2 regions of the Cytobacillus sp. EB106-05-05-XG126 genome follow, and region 1 is predicted to be linked to the other one. Evidence: riboswitches for the same ligand, from Rfam matches in the RefSeq annotation. Region 1 holds a riboswitch; the other holds the start of a gene.

Evidence for each region. A riboswitch is a leader RNA that binds a small molecule or an ion and turns the genes downstream of it on or off. The one in region 1 is predicted to bind thiamine pyrophosphate.
Region 2: another riboswitch for thiamine pyrophosphate. It lies ahead of AC3WTL_RS09155 (ABC transporter substrate-binding protein); the one in region 1 lies ahead of thiW (energy coupling factor transporter S component ThiW).

Annotation. Positions count from the first base shown of each region.
Region 1 is NZ_JBYTDU010000009.1:48,718-56,843, reverse strand. It holds gene AC3WTL_RS19740 (polysaccharide deacetylase family protein) at 1-305, shown strand, start outside; gene AC3WTL_RS19735 (DedA family protein) at 302-889, shown strand; gene AC3WTL_RS19730 (MGDG synthase family glycosyltransferase) at 906-2,051, shown strand; gene AC3WTL_RS19725 (DUF6843 domain-containing protein) at 2,109-2,945, opposite strand; gene AC3WTL_RS19720 (TIM barrel protein) at 3,069-3,902, opposite strand; gene AC3WTL_RS19715 (DUF1287 domain-containing protein) at 4,006-4,713, shown strand; gene tenA (thiaminase II) at 4,835-5,524, opposite strand; TPP riboswitch at 5,585-5,686, opposite strand; gene thiW (energy coupling factor transporter S component ThiW) at 5,848-6,336, opposite strand; TPP riboswitch at 6,451-6,566, opposite strand; gene AC3WTL_RS19700 (DUF302 domain-containing protein) at 6,636-7,019, opposite strand; gene AC3WTL_RS19695 (alpha-hydroxy-acid oxidizing protein) at 7,124-8,126, opposite strand, start outside.
Region 2 is NZ_JBYTDU010000001.1:1,843,246-1,851,371, forward strand. It holds gene treC (alpha,alpha-phosphotrehalase) at 1-453, opposite strand, end outside; gene AC3WTL_RS09130 (glycoside hydrolase family 13 protein) at 775-2,451, opposite strand; gene treP (PTS system trehalose-specific EIIBC component) at 2,542-3,945, opposite strand; gene tatA (twin-arginine translocase TatA/TatE family subunit) at 4,225-4,395, opposite strand; gene AC3WTL_RS09145 (NAD-dependent deacylase) at 4,487-5,221, opposite strand; gene AC3WTL_RS09150 (YkvA family protein) at 5,369-5,782, shown strand; TPP riboswitch at 5,862-5,970, shown strand; gene AC3WTL_RS09155 (ABC transporter substrate-binding protein) at 6,083-7,087, shown strand; gene AC3WTL_RS09160 (thiamine-binding protein) at 7,101-7,394, shown strand; gene AC3WTL_RS09165 (ABC transporter permease) at 7,391-8,126, shown strand, end outside.

The DNA.
Region 1 (8,126 bases):
CGCCATGGGGCCACTTCAATTTATTCACACTTTGGATCGCAAGGAATTATAAGATTATTATGTGGTCGGGGATTTTCAAAGATTGGAAGATCAAGCATATAAGGAACACCCTTTCCGAGTCGCTGGCAAAAGAAACCGTGCCTGGCCGTATTTTTCTTCTCCACGACAGCGGTGAAACTCTTGGCGCCGACTCCAGTGCACCTGAACATATGATTAGCCATCTGGAAGAGTATTTGCAGCAGGCAGCACTAAAAGGAATACGGTTTATTTCTTTAAAAGAAGAATATCAGGGGCATCGGACATGAGTACTGAAACAATTATAGAATTTATTTCGTCATACGGGTATTGGATCATCTTTTTATTTTTATTTTTCGGGATTGTTGGCATTCCCGCTCCGGAAGAATCGCTACTATTCCTGATTGGCGTGCTAATTGGAAATCACAGATTAAGCTTTGCCGAATCTGCTGTTTGCGCTGAAGCAGGTGTGCTGCTCGGAATGCTTTCAGCCTATTGGATCGGTAAAAAAGCAGGTACTCCCTTTCTTAGAAAATATGGAAGATATATTGGCATCACGGAAAAAAGATGGAATACCGCACAGAAAAAATACATGGAAAACCACCGTTTTATGATATTTGCCGGTTTCTATATGCCGGGAATACGTCAGATTAACCCTTACCTTGCCGGCATTTCACAAGTTCCTTTTCATCAGTATCTTCTATATTCTGCGGCAGGCTCCTTAAGCTGGGTGCTCCCTATAATTGCTGCGGGATACTTTGCAGGAAGCTTTTTTGATATTAATCCTGAATACGTGCCATACCTCGGGGTTTTATTATTAGCTGTATTCGTAATCTACATGCTCTTTAAGTATGCCAAAAACAAACTCAAGTGACAGAAAGGAGGTTATTATGAAAGTTCTCCTGCTCCCATTATTTCAATTCCCCACGGGGCACTCAAAAGTTGCAAAAACACTTCAGGACCATATTATAAGCCAATATCCTGATGCGGAAATCAAAATAATCGATTTTCTTTCCTATTGCAGTGATAAGCTCGAAAAGCTGGTCTCAGGCATATATTTAAAAGGATTCCTGGGGGCCCCTTTCCTTTACAGGGCCTTATATTACACCATTATGTATAAACAGCATCCCTTTAAATTGCAGCCTGATTTACAGGTTCTATCCTATTATTTTGAAAGAAAAATGCAGAAGTTCCTTGATGAAGAAAATCCTGATTTAATATTTTGCACTCATTCTTTTCCATCCGGGATCATCAGTTCACTAAAGCAAAAGGGACGATACCGGGACATTACTGCGGTGAATGTTTACACGGATTTTTTTATAAATGATATATGGGGAAAACGGGGAATTGACTTTCATTTCGTTCCTCATAATGAGGCAAAGGAAAAACTTATTAAAAAACACCATATTCCGGATGATCATATTTTTGTTACGGGCATTCCGGTTCATTCTGCCTATCACCTCCCGGTTCCATTTAAGAAAGATGACCGGATACGCCATATCCTGGTTGCAGGAGGAAACAGCGGCTTGGTAAACTGTAACTTTATCGAATCTATACAAAAGGTTCGGCATATTCGGTTTCTGATCCTTTGCGGAAATAATGAGGAATTGTATAGCTCACTCAAAGCACTTGATTCAAAGCAAATCGAGCCCATTGGATATATTGATAACCCAAATGAAATGAACCAGCTGTATAATAAAGCGGATGCTATTTTGACCAAACCAGGCGGAGTTACAATTAGTGAAGCACTGCAAAAGAAACTTCCGATTCTGGTCCATACCTCACTTCCGGGACAAGAGGAAATCAATTTGGACTATTTGCTTGAAAAAAATTTGGTGACTGTCATTTACGACAGGCAAATTACTGAACAGCTTAAAAACGAAGAAGCTATACTTAGTCTAAGAAAACACATTGATTCTTATCTGGAAAAAATCACTTGCCCATTGGACTATGCCATCTTCATTTCAATTAAAAGCACTGGCAGAAGAACGCCGGACACTGTTCATTCCTTGAGAGCCGTTCCAACTATCAAGTAAACCCTCAGGTCATTAAAATATATAAACAGCCTGGAATCTCCAGGCTGTCTTACATTTTCAATCAAACGTTTGATTGATCAATCCTTCTTCATAAAGAATATCCTCAATACCTGGGCCATTGCCCTGATCAGCTATGTCTTCCTCACAGCCAATTGAAAAATAGGTATACGAATAGTCATATCCATCTCCCTGTACACCGCCTGCTCCGCCATGTGAAATACAGCTGTCCGGTATAGGTTCACGCTTTCCCTTGTTATCCACATAATAGTACAAGTCTTCAATATACCCTTCGCTCTGGGGTAAAGAGGTAATGGCATATCCCCTGTCATTCACCCGAAATACATCATACTCCCCTTCTGTCTCAGGCGCAGGAGCATTCTCTATTTCATGAACAATCCTCACCTGACCAGCATACCCTTTTGGAATCAAATAAAGGTCATGCGTTTTTTCTTCCAGATCTGCCTGCTGCAGCATCCAAAAGAACCCTGCCGGCAGCAGGCAAGCGATGAGAAAACCGGCTGTATTTAAGGTAATTCTCCTCCCTCCTGGCATCTCACGGTCCCACTTTCGCCACTCGTCAACTAAAAAGAAAAGAACCGCTGCAATTACTGCATAATAAGCAAACCCTTCCATAATAAAATAAGTCACAGCAGCTAAAAAGGTGTGAAAAAATGCAGATGCCGGGAATCGCCATACTGCCAAATTTCTGGTTAGAAACTCTGAAAGCAATGAAACCGGAATGCCGTATATAACATTTCCGAATAAACAGTACAAAAAAACCACGATCAGGAAAAAAGAAAACAGTTCCCCTTCTGAAAAGAAAAAGAGAAGCCAAAATCCAAAGGTAAAAAGAATGGAAGCCTGCAGGGCCGTTTTTATTTTTAATCCCAGCATTGAAATAAACTCCCTCCCCTTATATTGTGATTAATTTCACATATATACTAGCATACAAACAAGGCAATTTCCCATACTCCCTATATAAATTTACGCAGAAGGAATGTGGGGAGGCCTGCTCCCCTACCTGACAGACCCGGCCTCAATGACTTCTCTTGCCCACTGAATTCCTTCTTCTGCCATTTTTTCCGAAGGGTTCGTGTGTGGTGTATATTCCATGACAAAAAACACATCCTCACATTCCTTTGCCAGAAAATCCATCAGTTTCTTTATTTTATGATGACGGCCATCATTCTCATGAGATGGATGCACAGGGACCCAGATATATTTATCGTCCTGGTATTCAACATTATGTAAATGAACAACTCTCACAAACTCAGCCCATTTTCCTGCATAATTTATGGCCTTGTCGTCCGTGGCTAATATATAATCCCCGATATCAATACAGAGGCTGAGGCCATATTTCTTCCATGTCTCTACTGGAAAACTGTCAAGATAATCGATTCCTGCCGGCGATTGCCTGAATCCTAATTTTGGTTCACACACGATCATAATCTCATATTTTTTCTGAAGAGCACTGAGTTTCTTGAGTCCCTCCTCAATAATCTCTGCCGGATTCCCACTTGCTTCCTTTTTAAAATAAGGAAAGTGCACCAATATGTATTCAGCACCAAGCCGGGACATCCTTTCCACTTCCGCCTCAAACTGGATCCAGGCTTCCTCTGGATTCATACTGACCTTTTCCAGAAGATCGTATTTGCTTTGTCCCCGGAAAAGAGGCGAATGAAGACCAAAGCTTTTGTTTGTTTTGCCCAGCAATTTAATAAAGCATTGAAAGGATTCCTCATCTTGAAATTCCCCTATCTCAATATGCGGCAAATGACGTTTAAAAAGTTTATGAAACAGCTTGCTGTCTGACAAAATGACGCTTCCTGATACCCCTATTTTATGAACCATTATATCCCCTCTCTTATGAATGGTTATAACAATCTTATCATACCTTCATGTAACTTATTGGGAAATAATACCGTCTATTCAGTAAAATAGGTGAGGTGTACTTATGGTTAAAAAGGTATTTACTTCAATAATTGGAGTACTGTTATTTTTCATTCTTTTTTTTCGGGGTGGAATCATTCTGGATTCCATCGGCATTCATTTCGGAAATCCTTTTGCAAAGAAACTGGAGGTGCCCTCTGATTACTCACAGGCCGATTCAAATCAAAACGGCATTGCTGATCCGCTTGATATGGTCCAGACAGCCAGAAAAGAAGTGGAACAGCGCACGCCATATAAAAGTGCCTACTATGCGGGAGGCTATCCGCCCGATGGCGAGGGTGTCTGTACAGACGTGATTTGGAGAGGTTTCCAGGAGGCTGATGTAACCATAAAGGATCTTATTGATCAGGATATCGCCGAAAATACGGACTTGTATTCAAGAGTCCATGGCAAGCCTGATCCGAACATTGATTTCAGAAGGGTACCAAACCAGAATATCTTTTTTAGCCGGTTCGCAAAGTCATTAACAACAGAACTGATTCCAGGAGATGTTAAGAACCTTCAGCAATGGCAGCCGGGTGATATTGTGGTTTTCCTTTCTCCTAAATTCGACCATGTGGCTTTCATATCTGACAAACGGACTAAAGATGGCATTCCATACGTAATACATAACTCCACCCCATTTGCAGCAGAAGTAAAACTATCTTCTTTTAAGACTCCCATTACCGCTCACTACAGATGGGATTTTGAAAAAACGCCTGCACTGCCATAAAGCAGATGCAGGCGTTTTTCTTATTAAATAAGAAAGTATAAAATTTTGAACTTCGATAACTCTCTAGCGCAAGCAGCCTGCACATCGAGGTGTCGAGGGTGAGCGAGTCGCTTACGCTTTTCTATCTGACTGCTGCCGGATTGCCCGCCGGCCACTCTTCGCAGGTATAAGCCATCTCCCAGAAACCAAGCTCCAGCTGGCAGCTTTTTCGGAAAGCATCCTTCATTCGCTGCCTTTCTTCCGGTGATGCCGCTTCAGCAAGTTCATCCAAACGGTTTCTCATATTCATGGTCACAGCTTCGACTCTAAGGTTTGCATAAAAAGAAATCCACGGATAAAACGGATGGTTCTCATCTGGCTCATATTGCTTCATGAGCTCAAGCCCAATTTCCCAATAAGTCCATGGGCAAGGCAATAATGCAGCGAGTATTTCACCCATGCCGCCTGTATGGGCATGATACATCATATGCTTTACATAATGATCGGCTGTCGGCGGAAGCGGATATCCCTGCAATGCTTCGTAATCCACCCCAATCTGCTGGCAAAAATTATGGTGGGGGTGTACTTCGCTGTTCAATACAAATTCTATTTGCTGGTTAAAGTATGCAATATCCTTACGTTCAGCTGACTTTGAAATCGCAATTCCGTAAATATGCATGAACGCATTCAAATACTCAAAGTCCGCTTTAATGTAATGAGCAAGCGCCTCTTTCGGCACATCCCCTCTCCCGATCCCCTGAACAAATGGATGTTCAAATATCAGCTGAAACAAATCTTCATTTTCCTTGCGCAGAATTTCTGAAAAAGTCATAAAAAATAGCCTCCTTAATTAAATACAGAAGCTGCCGGGGAAAAAGCATGAGGATATATAATGAGGTCCTCACTGCTTCCCTGCGCTGGCATTATCCAGATCAGGTTCCAAGGGACCAAGGAAAAGCTCCTTATCTCAGCCGTAGCGCCCCTAGCAGTTTTCTAACATTTTTAATTGTTTTTTTATCGATTGTCTAACTTGACGTTTTTCGCTCATACATTTTGGATTTCGCCCATAACTCTTGAAAATCGCTCATAAAGTCAGATTGCTATGCTGCTCTCCCTTACTCTGCTAACCAATCTTACTTCTCCAGCCCAAAATCATCACATATTCTGAACCAAATTCTTCTCTTTAACCTTCGCTAACACCAACAAGCCTATCGCCGCACCGGCAATGCTGCTGACCAGAAACGGCGGCACAAAGAAGAATGCACCAGCTTCACTGCCCATGAGAAATTTTGCATACGGAACAGCAAACAATGCTCCGATTATACCGGTGCCCAAAACCTCGCCAGCGGCAGCCCATATTTTCCGGCCGAATTTCAAATAAAGGACACCAGCCAAAAACGCACCGATCATGCCGCCTGGAAACGCAAGCAGCGTCCCGAATCCAAGCATATTACGCAGCAAAGCAATCATAAAAGCAATGGCTGCTGCCGGCAGTGGTCCAAGAGTCACCGCGGCCAATACATTTACCGCATGCTGAACCGGATAGGCCTTGGCTATACCTGCCGGAAACCAGAGCAAATGGGATCCCAGTGTCCCAATCGCCGTAAATAGTGCCATCGTAGTCAACAATCGGGTTCTGTTCATCTAAACCTCCTTTCTAAAAGGGCAGCCTGATTGCTTATCTCGATGAGAAGTATGTATACAAAAAAGCCAGATCCCCACAAAGGACCCGGCTTGGTTTAAGTATATGAATCGACATATTGTCAAATCCTACTTCCCTCCGCTGGCATTAACCAGATCAGGTCCATAAGAGTCGGAAAGCTATAAGCGCTTTCCTCTCAGCCCGCACATTCGGGGCACCCCTAGTAGTTACATAGATATTTAATTTGATAAGCTATTTCAAGCTTAACAAATTATTCCGGCACTGTCATCAAACTTTTAACTTATATACTTCTCTTGATGCACTGGATTAAGCGCTCTTCAATTTCTGCTGCGAAGCTTTGAACAGATTCGTCATTGATTAGCTCAATCATACTTGTCGGCTTAGGCATCCCAATTTTCGTTTTGCCCTTGTCTTCATAGACGACAATTTTACAAGGCAGGAAGTAGCCGGCCATTTTATTCTGTGTTAAAACGCGATGTGCTTCATTCGGATTACATACCTCTAACACATGGAATGCCTCGTTATATTCCAAGCCTTTTTCCTGCAGCTTCTCCTGAACATTAAACTGCCATAGAACTCCGAACTTTTCGTCCTTCAGACTTCCTTCCAGTGAGGATATCGCTTCTTCAATTGATTTTTCGGTTTCAGCTGTGTAATCGAACATAACTGCATCTCCTTTAGTAATGGCATATTAATAATGTACCCCTATAGGTATACTATTAAACACAGTCTCAACTGTCAACAACCCAGAATTTTTTTAAGAAGGTTTTATCGAATTAACCGCAGACCAGCAATATCCTTTAAATTCCCCACCCCCGCAAGAGACAGAGACACTTTTGTTTCTTCTATAAAGTTGGCAAGCACTTTTTCAACTCCTTCCTGCCCGCCAATGGCCAAGCCGTACACATACGGCCGCCCCAGACAAACGGCGTCAGCTCCCAGTGCCAGAGCTTTAACCACATCTGAGCCTCGGCGAATGCCGCTGTCAAACAATACTGGAATCCTTCCTTTAACTTCCTTCGCAATCGGTTCAAGCGCATCAATCGCCGCAATCACTCCATCAAGCTGTCTGCCGCCATGGTTGGAGACAATGATACCGTCTATCCCTCTTTCAACGGCCAGCCTGGCATCCTCAGGGTGGAGAATGCCCTTTAATAAAATGGGCAGGCTGGTTTTCTCTTTTAATCTGGCAATATGTTCCCAGCTTAATGTTGGATGATGAATATTATCAAGGATTCCCTGTACGACATCACCGTCCTGGAGAGAAGCCATAAAGAAGGGATCGCTTTCATAGTTTGCTTTACCATAGCCAAGCTTTAACGGGGAAAAATTGTTTCTTAAATCGGCTTCCCTCCATCCCATCATCACCGTATCAACCGTTAACACAATTGCCTCATACCCCGCTTCTTCCGCACGGCGAACCATACTGAAAGATGCTTCTTCATAATTGGACCAATATAATTGGAACCATTTTGGACTCGAGCCTGTTGCCTTTGCGATTTCTTCAATGGAATAACTGGATACTGTGCTCTGGATAAAAGGAACTCCAAACGAAGCTGCTGCCCGTGCAGACGCCAGCTCTCCCTCATTATGTTCAAGCCGCTGCATCCCAATTGGTGCCAGGAAAACCGGGTAAGGATATGTTTTTCCACATAATTTCACACTTATATCAGGCACTGAAACATCTCTCAGCATCCTCGGTACTATTGAGTATTTTGCAAAGGATTCGATATTCTTTTTCAGCGTTTCTTCCCCGCCGGCTCCTGATTGA
Region 2 (8,126 bases), on a different contig from region 1:
TTGCCATGCATTTCCGCCAAATTTGGATTCCCAGTTTGTCGGCTCGCTTCCATCTTCCTTAGGATCTTTCCAGATATAAAAATCCCGGAATGGATTGTCTTTTGATTTTTTTGCTTCCTGGAACCATTGATGTTCGGTGGAAGTATGGTTAACAACGATATCCATAATAATTTTAATGTCCCGATTATGGGCTTCTTCAAGGAGCTTATCAAAGTCTGCCATCGTTCCATATTCCTCATGGATGCTGAAATAGTCGCTAATGTCATATCCGTTATCCCGCTGTGGAGATCTATAAATGGGTGTCAGCCAGACGACGTCCACACCTAATTCTTTTAAGTAATCAAGCTTGGCAATAATTCCAGGAATGTCTCCGACTCCATTTCCTGTCGTGTCGTTAAAGCTTTTCGGATAAATTTGATAGACTACTGCTTTTTTCCACCACGGTTGTTTCATTTAGAATCACCCTGTTTAAGTATTTTTAGATGTTTTTCCAGAACTGTTGGCTTATAAATTAAGCACAAATGCTTGTATTCTGCCCGTTGATTTCCGCTTCAGGCACTCAGCAAACCCGCGGTGCGGGCGGTGAGCCTACTCAACGCCCTGCGTCTGCGGGGTCTCACCTGTCCCGCTGCTCCCGCAGGACACTGGATAAGCTCCTTAGGATGTGCACCGCACAAAGAAAATGCGAAAGCATTTTCGAGGATCTCGCGCCTTCCGCTCCTATCAACTCAGTAAAGTATTTAAATATGGGTAGCGTTTTACAAAACTCACATTTTAACCGTTAAAGAGAAGCACTTGAGCTTCATATGGACGAAGTTTCATTGTTCTGCTGATTTGTATATCTTTATAATTCCCAATCAGCAATTCGAATTTTTTCCCCTGGAGGTTTGCAGGGAGTTCTGCTTCAGTGTTTCCGCCATAGAAGTTGCACATGACAAGAAGAGTCTGATTGCCCAGTGTTCTTGTATAGGCGTAGACTTCAGAATGATGATCAAGTATAAGGTTATATTTTCCGTAAATAATAATTTCATTTTTCTTCCTAAGTTCAATAAGCTTTTTATAATAATGAAAGACAGAGTCAGGGTTTTCCATGGCCTTTTCGATATTAATATCTTTATAGTTAGGATTCACTTTTATCCATGGGGTTCCTTTCGTAAACCCTCCGTGCCTGGAAGAATCCCATTGCATTGGCGTTCTTGCATTGTCACGCCCTTTTGCATAGATGGCCTTCAGTGCCTTTTCCTCTGTCCAGCCATCGTTAAGAGCTTCTTTATAAAAATTAAGTGTTTCTATATCTCTGTATTCATCAATGCTTGAGTAACGGACATTCGTCATTCCTATTTCTTCGCCCTGATAAATATATGGAGTTCCCTTCATCATATGCAACAATGTTGCCAGCATCTTTGCTGACTTATCCCAATACTCTCCATCATTCCCGAATCTTGAAACAGAGCGGGGCTGATCATGATTATTAAAGTAAAGGCTGTTCCAGCCAACCTCATCCAGTTCATTTTGCCATTTGGTCAGATTTGTTTTTAAGTCAAATAGATTGAGGGGTTTGAGGTCCCATTTGCCATTTGGCCCGTTATCGAGGCTAACATGTTCAAATTGGAAGACCATATTCAGCTCATTGCGTGATTCCCCCGTATACTGCCGAGCCCACTCCGGATTTACACCAGGCATTTCGCCGACAGTCATCACATCATACTTCGATAACGCCTTTTCATTCATCTCCTGCAGGTATTCATGAATTTTCGGGCCGTTTCGATAATACTTGCTTCCAGAAGCATATTTCTTACCGGGCTTTGGTTCATCATCAGGAAGTCCCTCCACTTTGGAGATAAAGTTGACTACATCCATTCTGAACCCGTCAATCCCTTTTTCAAGCCACCAGGTCATCATGTCGTATATTTCTTTTCTCAGTTTCGGATTCTCCCAGTTTAGATCAGGCTGTTTTTTTGAAAACAGATGCAAATAATATTCTCCTGTACTTTCGTCAAACTCCCAGGCAGATCCCCCGAAATTACTGCCCCAGTTATTCGGTTCCTTTCCATTCTTTCCTTCACACCATATATAGTAGTCCCTGTATGGATTATCTTTCGATTTCCTTGCTTCTGAAAACCAGATATGCTCGTCTGAACTATGGTTCACCACCAGATCCATAATGAGTTTGATGTCTCTTTTATGCAGCTCTCCAAGAAGCTGTTCCCAATCCTTCATAGTTCCAAACTCACGCATAATTTCCTGATAATCACTGATATCATAGCCATTATCATCATTTGGTGATTTATAAACTGGAGAAAGCCAGACCACATCAATTCCAAGCTCTTTCAAGTAATCAAGCCTTGAGATAATTCCCTGCAGATCTCCTATTCCATCTCCATTGCTGTCCATGAAGCTTCGAGGGTAGATTTGGTAAACTACACTCTCTTTCCACCATTGCTTCTTCATAATGCAACCTCCGGTATAATAAAATATTGAGCAAGCCTAAAAATGGCGATACCATGGAATCATAGAACTCCATGGCATCAATCATTTTATTTAAGCTTTTTTAAATTTCGAGAAAGCTAGAGTTAATACGAACGGCACTACAAGTGCAATTCCCATTCCAATAAAGAAAGCACCCCAGTTTTCCGCAAAGATGGAGAAGAATGCCGGCAAGCCGCCTACTCCAATTGACGGTGCCTTAACTCCATTAATAGTGATGAATATGCCTGCTGCAGCTGATCCAATAATCGCTGCAAAGAACGGATACTTAAAGCGAAGATTAACCCCAAACATCGCCGGCTCCGTTACACCCAGCCACGCTGAAATGGAAGAAGTGAGCGCAAGCCCTTTCAGCTTTTCGTTCCCTTTGCTTAACAGCATCATGGCAAAAGCGGCTGAACCCTGTGCAATATTGGATAGTGCCACCATCGGCCACAAAAACGTGCCGCCAATGCTGCCGATTAGCTGAAGATCGACTGCCAGGAATGTATGATGCATGCCAGTGATAACAAGAGGTGCATATAATCCTCCGTAAATCAAACCTCCAAGGGCCGGAACAGCATCAAAGATTCCGACAACTCCATTTGTAATCCAGCTGCCGATCGTGAATGTAATTGGTCCGATGGCAATAAAAGAAAGAAATCCAGTAATAAGCAAAGCGATTGGCGCGACAGTCAGAAGCTGAAACGCATCAGGAATTCTTTTTCGCAGAAATACTTCTATCTTGGCCAATACATATGAAGCAAATAATACAGGCAACACCTGGCCCTGGTAACCTACTTTTTCAATTTCAAAACCAAATAAATTCCACTTCGGAACTTCCTCTGCTGCACCATAGCCCCATGCATTTAAAAGATCTGGGTGCACCAGCATCAAACCAAGTACCATACCAAGTAGCGGACTGCCGCCAAACCGGTTTACAGCACTCCATCCAATCAGGCCTGGAAGAAATACGAAAGCAGTATTGGCAATCAGGTTAATGATGCTCGCCAGATCAGCCCAGTTTGTATAAACTTCAACAAACGACTTATCATCGAAGAAAATATCCGGCGCTGTCATAATGTTGTTGATTCCCATCAGCAAACCAGCTGTTACGATAGCCGGAAGGATTGGAATAAAAATATCAGCCAGTGTTTTAATTCCACGCTGCAGGGGATTTAAGTTTTCGGCAGCTGCACTTTTGGTTTCTTCTTTTGACGATTCGCCAATACCGGATGCATCTGTCATTTCTTTATATACTTTATCAACGAGTCCTTGTCCAATTACAACCTGGAATTGTCCATTGGTGGAAAATGAACCTTTTACAATATCAATATCTTCGAGCTTTTCTTTATTGACTTTTCCTTCATCTTTTAATGCAAAACGCAGCCTTGTTACGCAATGAGTGGCCGCAGCGATATTATCCCTTCCCCCGATAGCTTCTACGATTTGCTCTGCTGACTCTTTATTTGTGGCCATTCTACACTCTCCTCCTGTTACCGTTTTCATATTAAAGAAAAAAACAGTTATAAGGTTCTTATTATCGTTCTCGATTTTTATAAATCTATCCATTACACACAAACTAACTTGTATATACATGAACTGTTTACGCTTTCATTCTATCTTGTATATACATGTTAGTCAACTATTTTTTCTTTTCCTTTTTTTCTATACCCATTCACTCGGTTCGAAGCCAAAAAGTAGAAAAACCGGCTTCGAAGACTAATCGTCTGCAAAGCCGGTTTCTAAACCAGTAGGCTATTTTCTTTTATCATCATCATCTTTAGTGAGATCACGGGTAGATTTCTTAAATTCTTTTAAGGTCTCCCCGAATGCTCTCCCTATTTCAGGAAGTTTTTTAGGACCAAAAATAATAAGAGCAAGAACCAGGATGAGAATTAAGCCTGGAATACCGATGTTTGATAACATGCTGAACACTCCTTATATATCATATCGCTTGAAACAGCAGTAATCATGTTCATTGTCCATTATAGGGGATTGGCTCAAAAAATCATAGTTTTTATAATTTCTCATTCTCCCGCTGCATTAAGGCACGATCAAGTTCTTCGAGAACTTCACCAATTTTGCGCTCATGGATCACTTCATCAGCATAAAAGTCAAAATCAGTGGGTTCCATATTAATAATCACCAGTTTTGCTCCGTTTTGTTTTGCTATCAGCGGAAACTGATTGGCTGGTGTCACAGTCAGGGATGATCCGAGAACAATAAATAGTTCTGCCTTTTCTGATTCTTCCGCTGCAAAATCTAAAGCCTGCTCAGGCAGCATCTCCCCAAACAGAACTATTGAAGGACGAAGCAGCCCCCCGCAATTACATTGAACGTGTCCATGCAAATATCCCTCGCTTGGGAACTCTTTTTTGCATTCCTGGCAATGGAGTGTCTGCAGATTCCCATGAAGCTCTGATACATTTTCACTCCCTGCCAGCCGATGAAATCCATCCACATTCTGGGTGATAATACTCTTTAAAATGCCTCTCTTTTCCCAATCAGCAAGAATATAGTGGCCTTTATGAGGGCTGCACTCCTTGAGCCCGATTACCCGGTGCCGATAAAATTCTATAAACTCCCTCACATTTTCATTCAATGCTTCAGTACTGGCAATTTTCCCAGGGTCTTTCCCGTTCCATAAGCCATCATTGGCTGACCTGAAATCAGGCAGACCGCTTTCAGTTGACATACCTGCTCCAGATAGTATTACTGTATAATTTGATTCCTTCAGCCATTTCTCAAGCATAAATACCAGCTCCCACTAAAATATTTTCACAGGTTTGAAGGCTATTTCCATTTTTTTCTCCTGGTTAAATGTTTATGTCATGTCAGGTATGCGGTAAATAATAGATTATAACTGTTTTTACGAATTATCAATATAGGAGTGATGGCTATGCCTGAAATAGAAACGAAAGATTATAAGGACGGCTATAAAAAATTTTCTTCCAGGGCACAACGCTATGCGGATGATCCCGAAAAAACAAAAGGCCTGCTAAAAAAAGCTACACTTAAAGCTGAGAAAAACAAATCTTCGTTAAGTGATATATGGGAAAAGTTTCAGCTGCTGATCGATTTAGTTAAGGCATGGTCAAAAGGCGATTACCGGCATATCTCCAAAAAATCAATTATCTTTATTATTGCATCCATCCTATACTTTGTCTCTCCTATCGACCTGGTTCCAGACTTTTTGATCGGAATGGGTATCCTTGATGATGCAGCAGTACTTGGTTTTGCCGTCAGCCAGATTACAGGTGAAATTGAGAAATTCAAAACCTGGAAAGAGAGCCGGACTATTGAAATGAAATAACGTTCAAAATGATGTCCATTTTGATATTGTCTGCTATAATAAATAATGGAAAGTATTCATGCCTGTTAAAATTAAATAGCAAGAAATGTAGGGGAACCGGTGTGCCGGTTGAGACTTCATCCTTAAGATGCTGACCCTTTGAACCTGATCTGGCTAATACCGGCGTAGGGAACATATTCTTAAACATAATAAAATGTTTTTTTATATGCGTCCCGGTATTATGCCGGGGCGTTTTTTATTTTTCAGGGCAGACTAATATCAACTTTCCTTATTACATAAAGGTTTTTAGGAGGATTACTTATGAAAAAGTGGATTGCAGTTATCTGTACACTGCTGCTTCTTTCAGGCTGTGCCGGTAATGGAACGGATAATCAGACTGGAGGCAAAGATGCAGACAGCAAAGAAGGTTTGAAAAAAGTTACTGTTGTATTGGATTGGACACCCAATACCAATCATACCGGCTTATATGCCGCAAAGGAAAAAGGCTATTTTAAAGAAGAAGGGCTCGATGTCGAAATTATCATGCCAGGTGAAGCAGGTGCAGATCAATTGACTGCATCAGGCAAGGCAGATTTCGGTGTCAGCTATCAGGAAAGCATTACGGAAGCCCGTGTACAGGGTGTGCCTCTGGTTTCAATAGCAGCTGTTATTCAGCACAATACTTCCGGCTTTGCATCCCCTGCTGAAAAAAACATTGAATCGCCGAAAGATTTTGAAGGGAAAACTTATGGCGGCTGGGGAGCTCCTGTAGAAAAATCGGTAATAGACTCCCTAATGAAGAAGGAAAACGCCAATGTTGATAAGGTCTCAATCGTTAACATGGGGGATGCGGATTTTTTTACCGCTGTTAAAAGAGATATAGACTTCGCATGGATTTATTACGGATGGACAGGTGTAGAAGCTGAGCTTCGGGGGGAAAAGATTAATATGGTCTACCTCACAGACTACTCAGAAAAACTGGATTACTATACGCCTGTTCTGGCAACGAGTGAAAAAATGATTGAAGATGATCCGGAAACTGTTAAAGCATTTGTAAATGCTGCATCCAAAGGATATGAATTTGCAATCGACCAGCCTGAGGAAGCAGCTGATATCTTGTTAAAGAATGCTCCCGACCTGGACAGCGAATTGGTCAAAAAGAGCCAGGAGTGGCTATCACCGCGCTATCAGGATGATGCTGCCAGATGGGGAGAACAAAAGCTTGAGGTCTGGGAAAACTATGCAGACTGGATGCATGAAAATGGTCTTTTAGATAAAGAATTAGATGCCGGCAAAGCATTTACAAATGACTTCCTGCCGGAATAAGGAGAGTTATTAAATGGCAAACGCACTTGTAAGCATTCAAATCATACCAAAAACAAAAGATGGGGAAAATGTTATACCATACGTTGATGAAGCAATCAGTATCATTCAGCAATCCGGTGTTAAGTACGAAGTGCATCCCCTTGAAACAACGATGGAAGGCGATTTAGAACACTTATTGAAAATCATTGCTGACATGAACAGAAAAATGATTGAAAAAGGCAGCAGCAACGTAATCTCACAGGTTAAGATTCTCTATCAGCCCGCTGGAATTGAAATGAGTGATTTAACGGAGAAGTACCGTCCATGATCAATGTATTCAGAAAAGGGTGGAGGCCGGCTGCGGTTCTCCTCCTTTTATTCATTCTCTGGGAGATGGCGGTAAATCTGGCAGAAGTCCCTGCTTGGCTCCTGCCTCCCCCGACAGATATCATTCAGGAGGCAGTTTTGGGCTGGGAGGGCTTCCGCCCGCATCTTCAATCGACAGTCCTGCTTTCACTATGTGGATTTGCCATTGGCACTGCCATCGGATTGCTTACAGCTGTTATATTGCACTTATTGCCTTTTATAAGAGAGTCTGTTTACCCGCTTCTCATCCTTTCACAGAATGTGCCAATAATTGTTCTGGCTCCTTTACTGGTTGTATGGTTTGGATTTGGCATACTTCCAAAACTTATTGTCATTACGCTGGTATGCTTCTTCCCCATTACTGTTGCAGCATTGGATGGTTTTCGGCAAACTCCAGGAGATCTCAGGCATTATATGCTGATGGCTGGAGCCGGCAGAGGACAGCTGTTTTGGAAGCTGGAGCTTCCCCATTCCCTTCCATCTTTATTTTCCGGGCTAAAGATCTCTGCGACCTATAGTGTGATGGGTGCTGTAATATCTGAATGGCTCGGAGCCAAAGCCGGAATAGGGGTTTATATGACTCTAGCGTCTTCTTCCTTTCGGACAGACCGTGTTTTTGTAGCCATACTTGCGATTATGCTGTTAAGTTTGCTGCTTTTTGGAGGTATATTACTTTCAGAACGTTTGCTTATTA